2 linked regions of the Prochlorococcus marinus XMU1405 genome follow. The protein of the gene in region 2 interacts with the protein of the main gene of each other region in a pairwise test. Links are inferred from orthologs where the notes say so. Each region holds a gene or a part of one and is shown on either strand. Other genes may lie near its edges.

What was found. The genes of interacting proteins can lie anywhere in the genome.
Region 1: the proteins of HA148_RS09060 (region 2) and ftsZ interact in binary tests that used the Escherichia coli proteins (3 or more experiments, as listed by UniProt). The link is inferred for Prochlorococcus marinus XMU1405 from one-to-one orthologs.

The regions. Positions count from the first base shown.
Region 1 is NZ_JAAORF010000003.1:249,627-257,376, reverse strand. What follows is about bases 2,924-5,920. They hold ftsZ (cell division protein FtsZ), read right to left. Parts: upstream 4,982-5,920; coding sequence 3,866-4,981; downstream 2,924-3,865. Other genes in these bases: HA148_RS07305 (hypothetical protein), read right to left, coding at 5,883-5,920; HA148_RS07310 (cell division protein FtsQ/DivIB), read right to left, coding at 5,161-5,886; panB (3-methyl-2-oxobutanoate hydroxymethyltransferase), read right to left, coding at 2,936-3,709. Outside these bases: HA148_RS07345 (ATP-dependent Clp protease proteolytic subunit), read right to left, coding at 1-84; HA148_RS07340 (PIN/TRAM domain-containing protein), read right to left, coding at 125-1,234; radical SAM family heme chaperone HemW, read left to right, coding at 1,332-2,555; HA148_RS07330 (hypothetical protein), read left to right, coding at 2,683-2,844; more of HA148_RS07305, read right to left, coding at 5,921-6,293; HA148_RS07300 (D-alanine--D-alanine ligase family protein), read right to left, coding at 6,304-7,371; tRNA (N6-isopentenyl adenosine(37)-C2)-methylthiotransferase MiaB, read right to left, coding at 7,383-7,750. UniProt on the Escherichia coli protein: Essential cell division protein that forms a contractile ring structure (Z ring) at the future cell division site. The regulation of the ring assembly controls the timing and the location of cell division.
Region 2 is NZ_JAAORF010000003.1:546,127-554,072, forward strand. The notes cover bases 155-3,140. They hold HA148_RS09060 (rod shape-determining protein), read right to left. Parts: upstream 2,181-3,140; coding sequence 1,128-2,180; downstream 155-1,127. Other genes in these bases: HA148_RS09050 (hypothetical protein), read right to left, coding at 155-373; mreC (rod shape-determining protein MreC), read right to left, coding at 373-1,122; HA148_RS09065 (single-stranded DNA-binding protein), read left to right, coding at 2,314-2,685; HA148_RS09070 (DedA family protein), read right to left, coding at 2,682-3,140. Outside these bases: more of HA148_RS09050, read right to left, coding at 1-154; more of HA148_RS09070, read right to left, coding at 3,141-3,341; ahcY (adenosylhomocysteinase), read right to left, coding at 3,344-4,762; tRNA (adenosine(37)-N6)-threonylcarbamoyltransferase complex ATPase subunit type 1 TsaE, read left to right, coding at 4,814-5,251; HA148_RS09085 (carbohydrate kinase family protein), read right to left, coding at 5,209-6,207; HA148_RS09090 (alpha/beta fold hydrolase), read left to right, coding at 6,297-7,211; HA148_RS09095 (RpoD/SigA family RNA polymerase sigma factor), read right to left, coding at 7,196-7,946. UniProt on the Escherichia coli protein: Forms membrane-associated dynamic filaments that are essential for cell shape determination. Acts by regulating cell wall synthesis and cell elongation, and thus cell shape.

The sequences.
Region 1 (7,750 bases), 290 kb from region 2 along the record:
CTCTTTCAGTAAAAGAGAGGGGAGATCAGGGGGAGGAGTCCTCATAACGGTGTTTTCGCCGTAATAAGGAGCAGATACAGTCATTTGTATCAAAAAAATAGGATTGATTTGATTCTAGCTAGATTTAACCCTGTGTCGCTGGTGATTTAAAAGATTTGTTTGACTCAGGATTATTTATCAGTTTTCCAAAGACCAGTCTTCCTGTGGGAGTTTGTAGTGCTCCTGTTACAACAATATCTAATCTCCTTCCGACAAAATTCTTTGCTTCATCAATAACAACCATTGTCCCATCATCTAAATATCCTATACCTTGCATTTTTTCTTTACCCTCCCTTACGATTTTTATATTAAGTGATTCTCCTGGCTGTACTTCTGGTCTTAAAGCAATAACTAGATCACTTAAATTCATAACTTTTAATTCTTTGACTTCTGCAATCTGTGAGAGATTATAATCAGCGGTAATTAAAGTTCCTGTCATATCCTCGGTTATTCTCAAGAGTTTTTCATCTACACCTTTACCTTCATACTTTGTTGGGTTTATTACAAGTCTTCTTCCGTATAAATCTCTTAATTCTTTCAATAACTTGAGACCTCTTCTACCTTTAGACCTTTTTTCATTACTGCTGGAATCTGCGAGTGTTTGTAATTCATCAATTACACATTGAGCAACAATTAATTGTCCTTCCAATAATCCACAACTTAATAAGCCATTTATTCTGCCGTCAATAATTACACTGGTATCTAGAATTTTTGGACTTGCAGCAGGGAGTATTCCTTCATTAACTAGATATGCATCAGTATTATTTGGATTGAATAATCTTAATAATGTCCTTCCATGGGTATCGGCTAACTTATACCCAAGTGCACCAAAGAAAATATTGCTTAATATGGCTGCTAAGGGCTTTGCAAAAAAGACTTCTCTAGGGAATGGAATTAATAGTATTGGAGCAAGAAGGAGATTCGCAACAAGTAATCCTAAAATCAATCCAACCGACCTACTGATTAATAAATCCGTAGGCATTGTTCTTATTTGATCAAGAAAAGTTTTTCTAAGTTGAAGAAATACAAAACCAGCCGCTAATCCTACAAAAAAACCTATTATTGCTAAAACAATTCTAAAACCTTCTACATTAGATACCTGTTTAAGTATGTCCACTGGCAATAAATCAACACCAAGCCATCCTGAAGCAGCTCCAGACAATACAAATAAAATTAATACTAAGATATCTGTCATATCTATAATCTACTAGGATTTATTAATTGAGTAAATAAGGATTTAATTTTTTTCGATCCTAAATACTTTTTTTGGAGCTTAAAAATGAATTTAGATTATGAATAAGTTTCCAAGGAGTGCTTATGTGCACATACCTTTTTGCCACAGAAGGTGCTTTTATTGTGATTTTGCTGTTATTCCACTAGGAAACAATGTTGAAACTTTACAAGGTTATGGAAGCAAAACTGTTAAAGAGTATTTGCATTTTTTATACAAAGAAATATTGTCAATTAAGCATAAATCACCTCTATCGACAATCTATATAGGAGGAGGTACTCCATCAATTTTAGATCCCACTCAAATCAAAGAATTAATCGATCTTTTTAAAGAAAATTATGGAATTGACTATGGTGCTGAAATCACTATGGAGGTTGATCCAGCTAGTTTTACTCAAGATGATCTTTGTGGATTCATAAATGCTGGGATAAATAGATTTAGTCTCGGAGTACAAAGTTTTAATAATCAGATACTTCAAAAGTCGGGAAGGCGTCATTTGAAAGAAGATGGAGAAAAATCTTGTTTATGGTTGAAGAGCAAATATGACTCTGGATTAATAAAAAGCTGGAGTTTAGATTTAATTCAAAACTTGCCACTTAGTGGATTTAAAGAATGGCAAGATGACTTAAAAAAAGCAATAACATTTTCGCCACCTCACCTATCTATTTACGATTTAAATATTGAGAATGGCACTGTTTTTAAAAAATTAGTCAATTTAGGTAAATTAAAACTCCCGAGTGATGAACTAGCTTTTAGAAATAGTAAATCAACTCATCTAATTTTAAAAAACTCAGGGTATTCAAGATATGAAATCTCAAACTATTGCCTCCCCGGACATCAATCGAGACATAATAGAGTTTATTGGAGTGGTTTAGGCTGGTGGAGTTTTGGTCAAGGTTCTACTAGTTCACCTTGGGGGGAAAAGTTAACTAGACCAAGAGTTAGTAAAGAATATAAAGAATGGGTAATTAAACAATATGATTGTAATTTAGATTCATCCCTTACTAATAAGGAGTTTGTATATAAAGAACTTGATGAAAAAATAATGTTGGGATTAAGACTTAAAGAGGGTTTAGATATCAAAGAATTGTTTAAAGAACAAAACTGGGAAAACAAAAAATTTGAAAGCAACTTTAGTAAATTACTTGAAGAATGGGAAAGATTTCTTGATAGTGGACTATTAGTAAGAAAAGGAAATAGATTCTTTTTAAGTGAGCCTAGAGGAATGGAACTAAGTAATCAAGTTCTTGTTTCTATGTTTAAGTGGTGTGATGAGATTATTTAAGATTAACTATATCCTTTCTGACATAGCTAAAAAATTGATATCACTTGTTTTATGAGAATTTTAGATAATAAAATAAATCCCTTCAGAAACTTCTTTACCTACGGCTGTTAATGCTGAAAGTCATTGGTTGATAATTCAAATTACTAAAGGAGGAGGATATAATTCAATTGAAAAAATTGAAATGGCTAGTGCAGAGGCCTGTGAAAAAGAAGGCAGACGTTGGGAGAACAGCCTAACTCAAGGATGTAGAAGTGACAATAGAAGATTTCATTGCATTGTAGGTAAATAAATGAAACGCTTACTAGATACTTTATATTCTTACAAACTATTGCAAATAATATATTCTTGGCGAATTGATACTTATGACAAAATGTATGTGGTTAGTTAAGCCTTTCAGATTCTACCCATTCTTTTAATTTATCCTTAAATAATTTCTTTCCTTGGATAATCGGTTGGCAAAATGGTGGTTGATCATCATTGAGGCCTAACAAATCTGCAGTAACTCTTACTTGCCCATCGCAATAATTACCTGCACCGATACCAATTATGGGAATTTTTAAAGAATTTTGTATTTCTTTAGCAAGTAAATCAGGAATATGTTCAAGAACTATTGAAAAACATCCTAATTCTTCAAGAATTGAAGCCTCTTTCTTTATTTTTTCTTGGCTTGATAAGCTTTCTCCTTGTTTTTTTAATCCAATATTTAGATAGCTTTGTGGTGTAAGGCCTATATGACCCATAACAGGGATTCCCATTCTTATTAATCTAGAAATAACTTTTTGTATTTCTGGTTCAGCTCCTTCTACTTTGACAGCTTTTGCATAAGTGCTTTGAATGATTTTCCCCGCATACTCAACAGCTTTATCCTCTCCACATTGGTAAGTCAGAAAAGGCATATCTGAAACGACTAAAGGTTGTTCCTCAATTTTATTCTTAAATCCTCTTGAAACAGCATTAGTATGATAAATAATGTTTTCTAAAGTTAATGGCAATGTCGATTTGTATCCTAAGCAGACCATTGCTAATGAATCTCCTACTAGTACAAGATCAACATTTGCTTGTTCGGCAATAGATCCTGATATGGAGTCCCAAGCAGTTAGTGCAATGATTTTGCGAGATTTTTTTTTATAATTAACTAGGTCTGAAGGCAACATAATAAATTTATGTATCTTTTTTAATCAAGAATTGCTAGTATGTTTTTGACTCGGCCTTTCGCGGTTTTAACGCCTAAACCTGGTCAGGACCGGAAGGTAGCAGCCACAAGGGATGCTTGAGGCAGGCGAGATAACCGAGTCACTCTATTTTACCTTTTAACCTATATCTTTTTTATTTTGCCTTAATCTCAAAAACTCAGGAATACTTGCTCCTGATTCTTTATTGTCTGAAAAATTATATAAGGGTTGATTAGATAATCTGTTTTTTATTCTTTGCTGGTTTAATGGCTGGGTCATTTCAAATCCTGTAGCAATTACAGTAACTTGTATCTCCCCTTCCATTGCCTCATCGACAACTGCACCAACAATAATATTTGCTTCTTGATCAACAACATCATAAATAATTTCAGATGCGGAGGTCATGTCTTCTAAAGTCATGTCTTTGCCACCAGTAATGTTTATAACGCAGCCTTTAGCTCCATCAATTCTGGCTGCTTCTAATAAAGGACTATTCATTGCTGCCTGTGCTGCCTCTATAGCTCTCGATCTTCCTGAACCTATACCTATTCCGAGAAGAGCAGTGCCAGCTTCCGTCATGACTGATCTTACGTCTGCAAAATCAACATTAACTAGTCCCGGACAAGTAATTATGTCACTAATGCCTTTGACGCCCATCCTTAGAACATCATCAGCATTTCTAAATGCTTCTTGCAGGGGAGCTCCTGCAATGACGTCTTTTAATCGGTCATTTGGAATAACTATAAGAGTATCAACGTTTTCAGCTAGTCTTGCGATCCCCTCCTCTGCTTGACGCATTCTTCTTTTACCTTCAAAAGAAAATGGTTTAGTTACTATACCTACTGTTAGAGCCCCACTTTGTTTGGCTACTTCTGCAACTACGGGAGCTGCTCCTGTACCAGTTCCTCCACCCATTCCAGCGGCTATAAAAACTAGATCAGATCCTTCTAAAGCTTGCTGAAGCTCTTCTTTGGATTCTTCGGCTGCTTTTTGCCCAATACTTGGATTCCCGCCTGCACCTAAACCTCTAGTGAGGTTTTGTCCAAGTTGAACTCTACTCTCTGCAGAAGATTGAAGTAGGGCTTGTGCATCGGTATTGAGGACTCTAAATGAAACACCTTCTAGATCACTGTTTATCATTCTATTGACTGCATTACTGCCACCACCTCCTACACCAATAACTTCTATTTTGGCGTTCTGGCTTGGAAGGATTTCTCTCGATTGATCAAAGTTTGGATTGTTACCGAAGCTCATCTCTTAATAGGAATCTAATACTAGTATTGGGTGCATTATGAACTTACTGAGCTCATCTGTAGGAATTTGTTGAGGAAAATCCTAAAAATATTTATTTATTAAATATTTTGTTTTGAATGCAAAGCCCATATCAACACTACAATAATTAAAAAAAATTACTCAAAACCCTTTTTCAAATATTAGGGTTTGAACACTTTTATTTTTGGTTTATTTGGATCAGTAAGATCAATATTATCTATTTTTTCATAAAAGTTATTTCTCTTAAATTCATTTTTTAAGTTATTGATTATTTGTAATTGATAGTTGATTAGATTTGGATTAAATCCTAATAATATTGTTTGTAAATCTTTTTCCTCAACAGTTAGAAAACCATTTGGTGAAAAAGAAATTTTGACGATATCGAAATTATAATTCTCTTGAGCTATAAAAATTTCAGATAATACTTTTTTGAATTTTTCTTTCCATCCAAAAACTTTTATCGTTAATCCATTAAATTTTTTTTCTTCAACATTTTGTTTTTCGATGAAAATCCCATCTTTATCAATAAAGCCAAATATTTTTTCTTTATTCAATAATCTTTCGCCGTAAGCTATTGGTGTTCTTGTATTAACTTTGACTTTCAATCCAAAAGGAAATAATTCTCTGTTTGCAGAAATATTCTTGAGTGACAAATTTTGTTTTAACTCTTTTTCTAAAAAATATGTATTAATTAGGATTAATCGGATTGGAAATTTTAAAGATGAATTTTTTTCAATATCATTCTGTGAGAATAATTTACTTCCAGAAATTCTAATGTCCTGAATATTAACTTTTTTTAGTGTTTTTAGGCTTATTAAGCTTGTTGCAAATAAAAATAAAAGTAGTAATAAAAAGCTTCTATTTTTTATTGTTTTTTCGTATTTCACAAATCACATCTAGCTTTTTCCATCAATTGCTCCATCCATTTTCTAGCCTGGTCTGCATCTGAAAATGGCACATCCATCTCTTTCCCATCCCCTACTAATCGTAACCTGCACTTTCCTTGAGATTCATTTGTAAGTGGAGCTTCTCCAGAAGTTAGTGCCATTAATTCAACTAACTCTAGTTTCTTAATTGTGAAACTATCTTTTTCTTCAAATGTACCAGCTTCAAATTCACTCCACTTTAATTCCCCATCCTTTAAGGATGCTGCACCTGAACTATCTAACTTACAAAGTTCAGAACCACTGGCCCATTTCCTAAAAAGATTTTGCCTTCTTCTTTCTAACCATCCTAGAGCAGTTAATAATATAAAGATAAAAAGCAATGGTAACCAAAGAAGTCCATGCAACATTTGATTTGAATTATAAATCTAAAGATATATCTACCAGTTTAGCCACAAGTTGATCAATATTTAAACCAGAAGCCTTCCAAAGCATTGGAAACATACTCTTATTTGTGAAACCAGGAATTGTATTTATTTCATTTAGTAAAATTTTATTTGAAGATTTTTCTAAAAAGAAATCTACTCTTGCAAAACCGAAAATATTTAGTGCTCTACAACTTTTAATGGCAATTTCTTTAATTTCTTGTGTGATTTTAGAATCTATTTCAGCTGGGATAATTATTTTATTATTTGAGTGATATTTTGAATCGTAATCATACCAATCACTTTCGTAATTTACCTCGCCTATCTCAGAGGTTAAGAGTTTTGAATTCCCAATTATTCCGCATTCAATCTCCCTTACCTCTAAACCTTCCTCTATTAAGATTCTTGGATCTATTCCCCGAGCCTTTTCTAATGCTGGTAATATTTCCGATTCATTTTTGACTTTGGAGATGCCAAGAGATGATCCAGAGTTTGATGGTTTAACAAAAACAGGAAATTTTAATTTTTTAAAAATTTCATTAATTATTTTATTTTTTACTTGCTTATCGTTGAGATCTTCATTTTGAAAAACTAGATAATTAACTTGTGGAAGTTTGAGATTTGAGAAAATTGTTTTCATCAATATTTTATCCATTCCAAGTGCAGAGCCAATAATTCCGCACCCGACTAAAGGTTTCTTTGTAAATCTAATTAAGCCATGAATTGATCCGTCTTCACCATTAAATCCATGTAAAAGAGGAAACCAAACATCAATATTTTGAAATTCAATTCCATCAAGGAAGTTTATTCTTTCTCGATTAAAAATTTCTTGTTTTTTTGTTTTATAGTTTTCAATTTCACCAATTAGGATTTTTTCTGAAATATCACTATCAAGCCAATCTCCATATTTATTTATGTAAAAGGCTTTAACTGTAAATCGTTCTTTGTTTATTTGTGTATTAAATGCTTGAAAAACTGTTTTTGCAGAGCATATCGATACTTCATGTTCATTAGAATGCCCGCCAAATATTAATCCAATACATTTTTTCTTTCCTCCAATCATTTAAACAAAATTTATAAAGAAAGTTGTCCTGTTAAAGAAAAAGGTCTTGCTTCATTTATCCTGGCATTTATCTCATCTCCTAAGGAAAAATTAAAGTTAATGTTTTTGGGAATCTCTACGAAAGTTAATCTATTTGTTCTAGTTCTACCCATAATTTGAGAGGAATTTTTTGGATTTAAACCCTCAATTAAAACGCTTTCGATATTATTGACATATCTTTGATTTCTACTCCTAGCAGTTTTCTCGACCAAATTATTAATTTCCTGTAATCTAGCTTTTTTTACCTCTTCCGAAAGTTGATTCGTCCAAACTGCTGCAGGCGTATTTGGTCTTGGAGAATATGCTGCTGTATTCACCTGATCAAAGCCAATTTCTGATA
Region 2 (7,946 bases):
TTAACAAAATTTGTGAGAGATTAAGAGTCCCACAAAAAAAACTTCCAAAAATACAAATTAAACCATACCTAAAATGTCCCACCAACATATCACTATGTAATTTAATTCTCCCAAACAAAAATCCACAAAAAATTAAGCCTGGTATTTGAGAAAAATTATTATCTAAAGTTAAAGAATCTAAAATTAGACCTATAAATAAACCAAATACTAATCCATTAATAGATCCATTAAGCATTGACCAAGGCAATAACCAAAATAACGGCCAATATGGCTGAACGCCTAAAAATCCAAGCCAATTAGGGTGCCACAAAAAAATAATTGGGATAAAAATAAAGCTTATTATCGATAAATTTTTTGTAAAAAATTTCTTCATTAAATTTTTACTTTTAAAATTTGCACCCAATCAATTAAATGAGGATTTGCCAAAAGTGAAATCTTTGCCGTTTTTCTTGATCGAGATATGTCATCTATAGATTGGACAATCCCAATAGGAATATTTGGAGGTAATAAAGAACTAGCAGGAGAAGATGATACAAAATCTCCTATTTGAATATCAGCATCTTTCGAATACAGTATAAGGCTAGGATGATCATCTCCTGAACCAACTAGTAGCCCATTAATTTGACTTCTATCTATCCATACACCTAATTTACTTTCTGGAGAAGTTAATAATGTTACCGAAGAAGTAAAAAAAGACGTATTATTTACTCTTCCTAATAATCCACCTGGGCCAGTAACAGTACTACCAATTTCCACTCCATCTTTTGAACCTTTGTTTAAAATTATTTGTCTCCACCAACCTCCTGTTTTTCTGGAAATCACTGCTGCTGAAATATTGTCTTTATTGGATGATTGTTGAAGAGATAAAATTTCCCGCAATCTTATATTATCCTTTTTAAAAAGATTCAATTTTATTGTAGATTCTTGATCAATGCTCTTTAGAATTATTTCTTTTTGAAATTGACCAGGCCAAAAAGGCTTGGAAATAAAGTAAAAAAAATCTTTATATAAAGATCCTTTGGAAATCCTTACGAAAGCTAAAAATAAAAAAATTCCAAAGAATATCCAAATTTTCTTTTTATGCCACCAACGACTAGAAGAAATTCGTCGGATATCTAACATAATTATTAATCTCTTATCGCGTTCCTTATAAAGTCTGGAGTATCAACAACTCTTTTAAGTTTTTTAAAATCATCTAAAACCTCCCCACATCCATTAACTACACAAAGCAATGGATTTTCTGCTACATGAGTAAAAATTCCCGTTTCATCGCTCAATAAATCATTAATGCCTCTAACTAAAGCTCCACCTCCAGCAAGCATAATCCCCCTATCAACAATATCTGCAGCAAGTTCAGGAGGAGTTCGCTCTAAAGTTCTTTTTACAGCTTCAATTATTTTGCTTAGAGTTTCAGCCATAGCTTCTCTAATTTCTCCTGAGGTCAACGTTACTGACCTAGGTAGACCAGATAAAAGATGTAAACCCCTCACCTCTAAAGTAGTTTTATCAAATTCATCATCAGGAAATGCAGAACCAATCTTTATCTTAATATCTTCTGCAGTTCTCTCTCCAACAACTAAATTATGAACTTTTTTAAGATATAAGGCAATTGATTCATTTATTTCATCACCAGCTATTCGAACAGATTCACTTAAAACAGTTCCACCCAAGCTTAATACTGCTACCTCGGTAGTACCACCACCAATATCAACAATCATAGTTCCAATTGGCTCAGTTACTGGTAATGATGCACCTATTGCTGCTGCCACAGGTTCATCTATTAAGTGGACTTCTCTAGCTCCTGCTAATCCAGCTTCTCTTACTGCTCTTCGCTCGACACTGGTCACTCCACTTGGAATACCAATAACTATTCTTGGAGCAACTATCCCCTTTCCTTCATTACATTTTTGAATAAATGTTTTTATCATTTGCTCCGCAGCATCAAAATCTGCAATAACACCATCTCTAAGCGGTCTTACGGCTCTAATATTGCCAGGTGTTCTTCCAAGCATTAACTTTGCTTCTTTACCAACAGCCAATGGAATCCCTTCCTCTAAATCCATAGCTACTACAGAAGGTTCTTGTAAAACAACACCTTTACCTGATACGTGTATTAGGGTGTTGGCCGTCCCTAAATCTATGCCAATGTCTCTAGAAAATTTAAATCTGTTAAAAATCACAATAGGAATTCTTTTTTATAAATAATATATCTATTTTTTGTTAAGCTTTCACAATTCTCTCGTTTAGTTATGAATAGCACGCAAAACTTTGAGCAGAACCTAAAAATATGAGTAGTATAAAAATAAAAAAATTATGGAAATTAATACTATTAATCTGGTTGGCAGAGCCGGTAGAGAACCCGATGTCAGATATTTTGAATCTGGAAGTATCGTAGCTAATTTCACTCTTGCAGTGAACAGAAGAAGTAGAGATGAGGAGCCTGACTGGTTTAATTTAGAAATATGGGGCAAGCAAGCACAAATAGCGGCAGATTACGTTAAAAAAGGATCTTTAATTGGAATTACAGGAAGCTTTAAAATTGATAGTTGGAAAGATAAAAATACTGGAGAGGATAGATATAAACCAGTTGTTAGAGTTGATAGATTAAACTTATTAAGCTCCCGAAAAGAGTCAGATAATAACCAATATTCTAATAGTAGTAACTCTAGTGAAATCCCATTTTAAGCTCTATTTTTTTTTAAAAATCTAATAAGTATTCTTATAAAAAAAGAAAAGAAAATTAAAATTAAAATAGGCTTTACAACATATTTGATTTGATCTAAGTAAGTTTCAATGATTAAATAATTTTCACCAAATAAAAAACCTGCATAAGTAAGAAGTGCTACCCATAACAAGCTCCCAAATGTAGTCCAAATCAAAAATTTTCTTAATGGCATAAGTTCTACGCCTGCGGGAACTGAAATTAAAGTTCTTATACCTGGTACTAATCGGCCCCAAAAAACTAAAGAAACACCGTATTTATCAAACCACCTTTTACTTTTACTTAAATCATTAGAAGAAATACCAAGATATTTTCCTTTTTTATCTAGAAAATTTGAAAGTCTTTTTTCATTTACTAATCTTCCTAAGTAATACCAAGGCAATGATCCTAAAATTGTTCCAAGTAATCCCCAAAAAACTAAAATATAGAAATTTAATTTTTGTTGATAAACGAAAAATCCTCCTAATGGCATGATTATTTCCGAAGGAATTGGAGGTATTATATTTTCTAAAAACATAGCCAAACAAATAGTAAGGTATGCAATTGTGGAATTCTTTTCAACAGCCAAACTAATATAGTCCGGAATTGAATTAAGAAAATTCACAAAAATTAAAGTCAACCTTAGTATCTATAAAGCTCTGGTTTATAAGGTCCTTCAACAGAGACATTAATATAATCAGCTTGTTCCTTAGTTAATTTTGTTAATTTTGCACCAATTTTATCAAGATGTAATCTAGCTACCATCTCATCCAAATGTTTTGGTAAAACATAAACCTCTTTTGCATATTTTTCAGACTTATTGAAAAGTTCAATTTGAGCTAATACTTGATTAGTAAAAGAGTTACTCATAACAAAACTTGGATGTCCAGTTGCACAACCTAAGTTAACTAATCTTCCCTCGGCTAAAAGAATTATTTTATTGCCACTCGGTAAAGTTATGTGATCAACCTGCGGCTTAATATTTTCCCATGGATAATCTTTCAATGAAGCCACATCAATTTCATTATCGAAATGCCCAATATTGCAGACTATGGCCTCATCTTTCATCTTGACAAGATTTTCATTTGTTATTACCTGATAATTCCCAGTTGCTGTAACAAATATATCTATATCTTCCACAACATCGTCTAATGTAACAACGCTAAAACCTTCCATTGCCGCTTGAAGAGCACAAATTGGATCAACTTCAGCAACTTTTACAATTGCACCAAGTCCTCTTAGAGACTGTGCTGAACCTTTACCTACATCTCCAAAACCCATTACTAAAGCAACTTTCCCAGCAATCATCACATCAGTAGCACGCTTTATGCTGTCAACTAGAGATTCTCGGCAGCCATATAAATTATCAAATTTGCTCTTAGTTACTGAATCATTAACGTTGATAGCAGGGAAAGGTAAAGCATTTTGTTTTTGAAGTTGATAAAGTCTTGCAACTCCTGTTGTAGTTTCTTCAGTAACACCAACAATATTACCCTTAATTCTAGAATAGAAGTCACTATCGGTTTCCAACTTAGACTTAATAGAATTGAATAAAGCAATTTCTTCTTCATTACTGGGATTATTTAAAACTGATAAATCTTTTTCTGCTTTACTTCCGAGTATCAATAAGCCAGTTGCATCTCCCCCATCATCAAGGATCATATTTGGAGAGTCTGAACCCCAATCGAGTATATAGTGGGTATATTGCCAATATTCATCAAGAGTCTCACCTTTTTTTGCGTAAACAGAAATTCCTTGATCTGCTATTGCTGCAGCCGCATGATCTTGAGTTGAAAAAATATTACATGAAGCCCATTTCACTTCTGCACCAAGAGCAACAAGAGTTTCTATTAATACTGCTGTCTGAATAGTCATATGAAGACTTCCAGCTATTTTTGCACCTTTAAGTGGCTTTTCAGATTGATATTTATCTCTAAGTGCCATTAATCCAGGCATTTCAGTTTCTGCAATTTTAATTTCTTTACGACCAAAATCTGATAAGGCAATATCAGCAATTACGTAATTTGGTGTGGAGGTTTTAACTGAGTTTGCAATAACCATATCTAGTAAATACTTTTTCTATTAAACTATAAATGATTTTTATGCAATTTTGTGTTTGTTGAAAATTTAAAAGAAACTTTAAATTTAGGGAAAAAACTCTCACAAAAATTAAATCCCCAATCAATAGTTTTATTAAAGGGTCCAATAGGGGCTGGGAAAACTTCATTTGTACAAGGAATTGCAAGAGGCTTATCAATATCTGAGGACATTACAAGCCCTACATTTGCTTTATCGCATCACTATAACTCCGGAAAAATTCCACTAATACACCTAGATTTATACAGATTAAAAAATTTTTCTTCAGCAAAAGAAGTTTTTATTTCAGAAGAAGAAGAGGCAATACAAAGACAAGCAATTTTAGTTATTGAATGGCCAGAATTAATAGAACCAGTTATTGATAATTTCTGGAAAATAGAAATTAGTTACGCAAAAAATTATGGAAGACATTACGAAATAAGAGATCCCAAAAATTTATTAACCTTCTCATAATATGGCTGTTGCTCGATAGCGCCTTCACCAAGACAAGTTAATAATCCACAAACACTTGCGAACTTGATGCAATCTTCTATCTCTAGTTCATTGGAAGGATAGCCTGAAGAAATTAATTTTGAAATTAAGCCAGCTAGAAAAGCATCGCCTGCGCCAGTTGTATCAACAATTTTTTGTGAAGTAGGAGTATCAGTACTTCCCTGCAATCCATTGACATACCATCTAACGGGATTTTTCCCATCAGTTATTATTACATCTGGTTTATTAGATAATTGTTGAGAAATTAGCAAGGGATTTTCATTTTCAAAAAACAAAGTTGCTTCTTCCTTAGCAAGTTTTAAAACATTTGCATGATTTAAAAATTTCTTGATTAAATCAACTCTCGCGGCTTTACTAGTTTCTGATGAAAGACTTGAATGATCCCAAAACACCTCTCTCCAATTCAAATCAATAACTATTTTGACATCAAATTTTTTAGCCTGTTCAAGAAGGAAAAAAATAGTCTCTGCTGATATTGAAGATGATAATAATATCGTTCCTGTAACCAAATATTTTGTTTCTAGAAAAGATTTCTCCAAATTTAGAATTTCTTGTTGGATTAATTTCTTGCTTAGAATTTCGTCTGCAAAGCATGAATGAGAACGTTTCTCAAAGCCTGAAAAAAAACGATCTCCAAATTGATCTCTATCGACATTAACCACGCGAGTAGATGAATCATTATCTATTTGCAAGAAATCTAAATTAACGTCCAATTCATTAAATTGCATAATCAATTTTTTTCCATAATCATCACTTCCCAAACTTCCTATAAATATCGAATCTATTTTTAATTTTCTTAATGCACAAGCAACATTAGCCGGCGCACCACCCAAAAAATCTGTAAATCCTTGATTTGACTTATTTCTGATTCTGTCAATTAAAGCCTCTCCAACACATATGACCTTTTTCTTTTTCATAAAATGAACGCATTTTCTTACCTAAGAATAATTTATTAAAAACGAATAATTTTTTTTTGAATTAAAGTTTAATTAAAAGCGTATTCATAGTGTCTTTAAATAAATCCGAAACTTGGAAGTGGAAGAATTGGGAAATTTCTTGGTCTTTATCAAAAGAATCTGCTTCTGAAAAAAATATTAAAATATTATTAGTTCACGGATTTGGGGCATCAAAAAACCACTGGAGACATAATCAAGATTTTCTCGGTAAATTTTCTAACTGCTACGCAATAGACTTATTAGGATTTGGGCAAAGCAGTCAGCCTAGTGCTTTATTAAATTACGAACCTGATAGAGAAAACTCAATTAAATATTCATTTGACTTATGGGGTGATCAAATATCAACATTTTGTACAGAGGTAATAAAATCTCCTGTTTACTTGGTAGGGAATTCAATTGGTGGTGTTATTGCATTGAAAGCTGCTGAAATCCTCAAAGATAATTGTAAAGGTGTCATTTTGATTGATTGTGCACAAAGAACTATGGATGATAAACGCTTGAAAAAAAATGATATTTTGATGAATTTACTTAGGCCCTTATTAAAAACGTTGGTAAGACAAAGAATAATTAGTAATACTCTATTTAATAGAGCTGCCAATCCAAAAGTTATAAAGAAAATACTTGAACAAGCTTACCCTTCAGGAAAAAATATAGATGAAGAACTAATAGAAATTTTATATAAACCGTCTAAGAGGAAAAACTCTAAGGAGGCATTTCGTGGCTTTATTAACTTATTTGATGACTATCTTGCTACAGATCTATTTGATAAGATCGGTACCCCAATTCAATTAATTTGGGGAGAAAAAGATCCTTGGGAATCATTAAATGAAGCAATAGAATGGAAAAAAAAATTCAATAATATTAAGAGATTAGATATAGTTAAAGGTGCTGGACATTGTCCTCACGATGAAGAACCTGAAGAAACGAATAAGTTAATATGTGACTTTCTTCAGGAAACAAAATAAGCTTCAACGTTATCACTAAGTCTTCTCAAACCTCTTAATCCATCTCGCTCTAGATTTCTCACTCGATCCCTACTTATTCCTAATACCCTCCCGATACCTGTAAGAGACATTGGCTCATCACCATCCATACCGTATCTCATTCTTAATACTCTACATTGCAGATCTGGTAATTGATGCAAAAGAGAATGGAGATCGCCCCTCATACAATCCATCTCTATTTGTTCATCAGGCAAATCCTCTCCGCCTGCAAGTAAATCTAATAAAACAGTATCTTCACCATCGCCAACTTTTGTTTCTAAACTCACTGGCTGTCCAGCTTTGCACATCAAATCTTTAACATCTTCTTCGGGAAGCTCTACGTATTTTGCAAGTTCACTTACTGTTGGGGTTCTAGACATTTCTTGACTTAACTCTCTTTGACCTTTTTTTAATTTGTTCAACATTTCAGTTATGTGAATTGGTAGCCTTATTGCCCTACTTTTTTCAGCTATTGCTCTAGTAATACCTTGTCTAATCCACCAATATGCATAAGTTGAAAATTTATAGCCTCTAGCAGGGTCAAACTTTTCAACTCCTCTAACTAATCCTATTGTTCCCTCTTGAATTAAATCTAATAATTCCATGTTTCTTTTAGTATATTTTTTTGCAACACTTACTACCAACCTTAAATTAGCTGCAACCATTCTCTCTTTAGCCCTCTGTCCAGCTCTTTGTCTTTTTTTTATAATTGAAGTA